Regions from separate parts of the Halomonas sp. 3A7M genome, predicted to be linked through region 1. Evidence: predicted binding sites of a transcription regulator. Region 1 holds the regulator's gene; the other holds the start of a gene.
The links. The regulator sigma-54, encoded in region 1, starts transcription at its own class of promoters, with help from an activator protein. The targets are predictions, from matches to a motif close to TGGCACNNNNNTTGCTNT.
Positions count from the first base shown of each region.

Region 2: a site for sigma-54 is predicted at 1,906-1,923, ahead of INT19_RS15305 (sugar phosphorylase). Genes of this name have one in related genera too.

Region 1 covers NZ_JABUZD010000162.1:129,644-132,980, forward strand. Annotated here, with positions in the region: gene INT19_RS14455 (PTS sugar transporter subunit IIA) at 1-265, opposite strand, end outside; gene hpf (ribosome hibernation-promoting factor, HPF/YfiA family) at 270-578, opposite strand; gene INT19_RS14465 (RNA polymerase factor sigma-54) at 677-2,092, opposite strand; gene lptB (LPS export ABC transporter ATP-binding protein) at 2,198-2,923, opposite strand; gene lptA (lipopolysaccharide transport periplasmic protein LptA) at 2,990-3,337, opposite strand, start outside.
Region 2 covers NZ_JABUZD010000164.1:13,738-17,074, reverse strand. Annotated here, with positions in the region: gene INT19_RS15305 (sugar phosphorylase) at 104-1,873, opposite strand; gene nrdR (transcriptional regulator NrdR) at 2,111-2,614, shown strand; gene ribD (bifunctional diaminohydroxyphosphoribosylaminopyrimidine deaminase/5-amino-6-(5-phosphoribosylamino)uracil reductase RibD) at 2,614-3,337, shown strand, end outside.

The sequences.
Region 1 (3,337 bases):
AATCTACAGGCTCGGCTAACTTTAAAAAACCAGCGATAGGCGAGCTGCAGTGAGGGCTACGGGCGTGAGGAATGGCAACGCCGTTGCCTATTCCAGTGCTACCCAAACGCTCACGACCAATCAGGCGGCTGAAGACTTCTTGGCTATCTAGGCTTGGCGTGTTTTGCGCAATAAAGGTGCTGAAAAATTCCAGCACCCTTTTTTTGCTGCCCCCGGGGACGTCATACAGCACGCGCTCCGGGGGAAGTATGGTTTCCAACGTCATTGAGTTAACGCACGCCAGCGCCTTGGGCGCGAGCTTGTGCTTTTTCCTTGTGTTTAACGAGTTGACGGTCAATTTTGTCCGCTAGTGCATCAATCGCAGCATACATATCATTGTCTAATGCTTCTGCGTGTAGATCGGCACCTGCAGCATGCAGGGTGCAGGCAGCTTGCTGACGCTCCTTTTCAACAGATAAGGTCACTTGTACGGTGGTGATATTGTCATAATGGCGCTCAACGCGTTCCAGCTTCTCATTTACATAGTCACGCAAGGCGTCAGTCAGATCTACGTGATGACCAGTGATATTTACTTGCATTGACGTGCTCCTTATCCATCGGACTGTTCTTCGATTGTAACCCTTTTTGCGCTATTGCAAAGCCCCTAGACAGACTTTGTCTCGTTAGCACTGTTTTATTAGCGTAAACGGCGGCGCTCGCTTGAAGAGGGAATACCCATTGATTCACGATATTTGGCCACCGTTCGCCTTGCTACATTAATGCCACCCTCTTCCAATAGCGCCACGAGGCGGCTGTCTGAGAGCGGTTTGCCGGGCGGTTCATCTTGCACCAGTTTTTTGATTCGAGCCCGGATGGCGGTGCTGGAGTGACTGTCGCCGCCGTCCTGGCCACTTACTTGGCTGGAAAAGAAGTATTTGAGTTCGAACACACCGCGCGGGGTATGGATATATTTCTGGGTGGTGACCCTGGAAATAGTAGATTCATGCATTTCAACGGCGTCTGCGATATCGGCTAAGATCAGCGGTTTCATGGCTTCTTCACCGTGTTCCAGAAAGCCTATCTGGCGAGCTATGATTTCTCGGCCCACCCGCAGTAGCGTATCATTTCGACTTGAAAGGCTCTTGATGAGCCAGCGCGCTTCCTGGAGATGCTCTTTTAAAAATTGGTTATCTTGGCTCTTGTCAGCCCGTTTGATGAGGCTTGCGTAGTCAGGTTGAATGCGCAAGCGCGGCAGTGCCTCTGGGTTTAGCTCCAGGTGCCATCCTTCGTGGTCATGGCGGACGACTAAATCTGGCGTTACGTAGCTGTCATCTGTGTCGCCAAAGGCGCTCCCGGGGCGAGGGTCCAGGCTGCGGATCAAGCGGATTACGTCATCAAGCTGCTCATCATCTAGACTTAACCGCCGCTTTAGCAAACGCACATCATCTTTACCGAGCGCTTCAAGAAATTGACGCACTAAGCGCTTGGCAGGCATCAGCAGCGGTGTATCTTCGGGTAGTGAGGCGAGCTGCAGCATTAAGCACTCCCGCAGGTCGCGAGCAAATACACCGGTGGGCTCAAACTGTTGAAGGCGCAGCAAGGTTGTTTCAACTTCACGCTGGCTAAGGCCTTCATGCCCTTGGGCTTTAAGTCCTTCGCGAATGTCATTGAGAGGTTGAGTTAGGTAGCCGTTGGCATCCAGTGCATCGATGAGGCTTTCAGCAATGGCATGGTCGCGTGGTGAAAAATCTGTCATGGCGAGTTGCCAAAGTAAGTGGCCATGCAAACTTTGACCAGCGGCTTGACGCTCAAAGTCAGGCCCCTCGCTGCTGGCACCATGGCTACCTAGGTCTTGATAAGTGTCTGACCAGTCACTGTCAGTTGAGAGTTCGTTAGGAATGCTTTCGGACCATTCAACTTCCTGGGGTTCACTAACGGCCTGTTCGCCGAACTCATCTTCCTGCTCAAGCATTGGATTGGCATCAAGTGCTTGCTGAATTTCTTGACGGAGGTCCAGCGTTGATAGCTGTAACAGGGCGATGGCCTGCTGCAGCTGAGGTGTCATGGTCAGCTGTGTACCGATACGCAATTGAAGAGAAGCTTTCATGACCATCTGAGAACCACTCGTTAATCAGAAAGCTCCACCCTAGTGCGAGTTATGGCTTGGTGCAAGTGCAATAACTATGCCACCACTACTATTTTTTTTGCAGGTGGCTGTTTACAGGCGGAAATCAGCCCCCAAATAAACGTCTCTTACCCGCTGGTTGTTGAGAATTTCCTGAGGGGGGCCACTGGCGATGATATGACCGTCACCTACAATGTAGGCAATATCGCAAATATCTAGTGTTTCCCTGACGTTATGATCAGTGATTAGTACGCCGATATGGCGTTTTTTGAGGGCTCGAATGATCGTTTTAATATCACCCACTGAGATCGGGTCAACGCCGGCAAACGGCTCATCAAGCAGAATAAAGGCAGGCTCTGTCGCGAGGGAGCGTGCGATCTCAACACGTCTACGCTCTCCGCCCGAAAGACTCATGCCGAAGTTGTCACGAATGTGCGTGATGTGAAAATCTTCCAGTAGCGACTCAAGGCGCTGCTCCCGGGCGCTACGATCGAGTTCTTTACGAGTTTCCAGGATTGCCATTATGTTGTCGGCGACAGAAAGTTTGCGAAAAATAGAGGCTTCCTGAGGCAAGTAGCCAATACCTGCCATTGCACGTTCGTGCATGGGGGCATGGGTTAAATCAAGCTCGTCAATGCCAACCTTTCCCGCATCAGACTTTACCAAGCCGACAATCATATAAAACGATGTCGTTTTGCCAGCGCCATTGGGGCCTAGTAGCCCTACCACGCTGCCTTGAGATATCTCTAGGTTAATATCCTTAACGACACGGCGGCGTTTATAGCTTTTGGCTAGGTGGCGAGCATAAAGGGTTTTTATCGGCGCTGATTCTGAGGCTGTGGTTTGAGGTGCAGGCTCTGCGTTATTTGTCGCCACTGGACACTCCTATTGTTCCGGCTGAAGAGTCATGCGGATACGTTGTGGTTCACTACCACTAACATCAGAACGCGCCTGAACCACACCTTGGTCGATAAAATACTCTAAGCGTCCACCTTCAAAGCGATCTGCTTGCTGGGTCAGTTCCGCTTGGTCAATGAGCTCTACCCGACGCTCGGCAACATGATAAATAATGCGCTTTGCCCAGCCTTCCATTGGGCTAGCTTGGTCTTCGAGCTGGTTGCGTATATAGGCTCGTCCACCGGTTGCAACGGCGCGCGATAGCTCGCCAGCATCGTTGCGCTGAATCTCAACGCGATCTCCACGCAGTTGCATATTGCCCTGCCGAATATCGAC
Region 2 (3,337 bases), on a different contig from region 1:
TCAACGCTATCGCCATTGATGATGATCGCGACAGTATCTCAGTCATCGATTATTTGGCGATTATATTGCCTAATTGCTGAGACATTATGCCGCAATGCACCTTTCACGTGTCTGCCACCATCCATCTTATTGCATAGGGAGGAAGCGCGGTTTCCTCCAGGGCGTTTTGCAGATCCAAAGCACGCCAAGTATGTTGGCTAAGTGCCTGCTCAAGTGCTTCTCCTACATTATCTAATGGCAGTAGCGTATCGGTGACATTAAACAGGGCAAGCAGGCGGCGGCCGTCGCTTAGCGGGCCTCGCTCAATGGCTAACACTTCAGGCGGCGTAGTCAGTACGCGTTGTGTGGCGTTGGGGTGGAAGCAGGGCTCTGTGCGCCGAAGTTCCAGCAAGCGGCTAAGCGCATGAAACACATCGTGGGTCGGCGTTGAGGGGCTTTCGAGTAACAGTGTTAGCTCATCACGCTGCCAGCGGCGTCGATTAATTGAGCGCAATCGGCCGCTGCGCTCCACTCCTTCGACATCGTTAAGCGTGCCGGTCAATGTATGAATATAGAGGGCGGGAATGCCCTGGAGCGTCAGCATAATAGCTTGGCTGCACAGGAAGCGGGCAATTTGCCAGGGGTCTGGTCCTCTACGCGTGCCGCGCATGGCCTCAAACCAAGTAATATTGATTTCGTAGGGTGAGTCACTGCCATCAGGATTGCTCCGCATGCTGACAAAGCCACCAAAGCGATGCATCAGTTCCAGCAGCGCATCTCGCTCATGGTCAGGTAGCACTCCTTCTAAAGGACGCACGCCAATCCCATCATGGCTCGCGGTGAAGTTTAAATAGGTGCAGTGTCTGGGCAGTATCGGCAGGCTGGAAAGCCATGTTTGAAGGGTAGTGGCTTCACCGCGGGTGAGCGTGTGCAATAACAAAGGGGGCAGGGCGAACTGATAGACCATGTGGGCTTCGTCTGGCGCCCCGTTGGCTAACCGTTCTAAGCCAAAGTAACTGATGTTTTCTGCGTGAGGGACATTGGTCTCGGTAATTATCAGCGTGCCCGGGGCTATTTCATCCACAATGGCGCGCAGTAAACGGACCACCGTATGAGTTTCGGGAAGATGGATGCATGGCGTTCCCAGACGCTTCCATAAAAATGCCACTGCATCCAGGCGAATGATACGCACGCCCTGTTGGAGGTAAAACAGTAAGATGCCAACAAACTCAAGCAATACGTCAGGATTTTCAAAGTTTAAATCGATCTGATCTTCTGAAAAGGTTGCCCACACATGGCGCGTGCCTCGGCGCGTGGAAATAGGCACTAGCAACGGGCTGCTACGTGGTCGAACCACGTCAGAAACATCGGTTTCTGGGTCTACTTCTATAAAGTAATCACGACCTGGCAAGCTTCCGGTTAAATAATCCACAAACCACAGAGACTCGCGAGACACGTGGTTTAGCACTAAATCGCCCATCACGTCATAGTGGCTTGCCAGCTCACGGATATGCTGCCAATCGCCTAGCTCTGGATTAACCTCACGGTAATGAATGACTGAAAAGCCATCATCGCTACTCCAGGGAAAAAAAGGCAGGACATGCACGCCGCTAATACGCTCCCCCAAATAGCGCTGAAGGAACTCATTAAGCACGGCAAGAGGCGGTGTTTCCTCTGCCACAATGGAATCACCGTAGCTAATGACCCATTGATCTTTTTCGCTCCATGTTGGTGCATTATCGCCTTCAGCCGCGGTATTTTCTGTTATGGCTGGCGCCTGTGATGCACTGCGAAAGTGTTCAATGTGTTGTCCAAGTCGGCGTTGTACCTCGCTGGCGCGGGGGCCGTAGAGGTGCGAAAGGAAATGGTGGACTGTCTGCTCAAATGGGGTCATAGGGATGTCCTCTTAAACAACCTACGACAAACGCTGCAGCTTGTGTGCCAAATCGTTACAATGCTAGGTTAACGCCGCGTTTAAAGAAGCGACTATTTTTGCTTGCAAGCGCCCTTAAACTGCATGTCGTTGTAGCGCGTGGCTACTCCGCTGCTAATAATAGTTCACAATATGCTTATATGTGCCGTTATCCGCACAGGCTGACACGCTGCACGTACTGACAACAGGTTGACTGCCATGCATTGCCCTTTTTGTGGTGCTAATGATACTCGAGTGACCGACTCGCGGCTGGTAGCCGACGGTGACCAGGTGCGCCGTCGTCGCCAATGCGCTAGCTGCCAAGAACGCTTCACCACGTATGAAACCGCAGAACTGATTATGCCGAGGGTCGTAAAATCCGACGGCTCACGCGAAACCTTTAACGAGAGCAAGCTGCGTGCAGGCATGTTGCGAGCGCTGGAGAAGCGTCCGGTAAGTGCCGAGGCAATAGAAGCCGCCGTGGAGCGTATTCGCCAATCGCTTCGTGCCCGCGGAGACCGCGAAGTTAATGCGCGGGATATCGGTGAAGCCGTCATGAAGGCATTAAGCAACCTGGATCAGGTGGCGTATATCCGCTTTGCATCGGTATATCGTAAGTTTCAGGATTTAGACGAATTTCGCGCCGAGATAGACCGTCTTTCTCAAGATCCAGGCGATCACCCTGCATCAGCCCACAGCGACCCAGATCGCGGAGAGGTTTGATGAACGAGTTGACGGAGAGAGGCTTTACCAGCGCTGATCATCAATTTATGGCGCGTGCTCTGCAATTGGCGGCGAAAGGGCTGTATACAACAGACCCCAACCCCCGGGTAGGCTGTGTTATTGTCCGCTACGATCAACACGCTGAAGGGCAGGTGGTTGGCGAGGGCTTTCACCTCCGTGCTGGCGAACCGCATGCAGAAATTCACGCGCTTAACGCCGCTGGTGCCAGGGCAGAAGGCGCAACGGCTTATGTCACTTTAGAACCTTGTTCCCATACAGGACGCACTGGCCCTTGTGCCGTTGCGTTAGCGGATGCCAACGTTGCCCGTGTGGTCGTCGCAATGGTTGACCCTAACCCTTGCGTGAGTGGACGCGGTATCAAGCGGCTTCGGGAATCAGGAATTCAGGTAGATGTTGGGCTGTTGGAACAGGATGCCCGTGCGTTAAATCCTGGCTTTATTTCCCGTATGCAACACAAGCGTCCCTTTGTACGTTTAAAAATGGCCATGAGCCTGGATGGCCGTACTGCCATGGGCTCTGGAGAGTCACAATGGATTACTGGCCCAGAAGCTCGTAGCCAAGTGCAGCGTCTGCGAGCGCGTTCAAGCGCTATTTTGAGCGGAGTTGAGTCCGTCATTATGGATGATTCACGACTAACCGTGCGCGCAGACCAGTTGGGGCTCGATAACGCGGATACAATTAGTCAGCGGCAGCCACTACGGG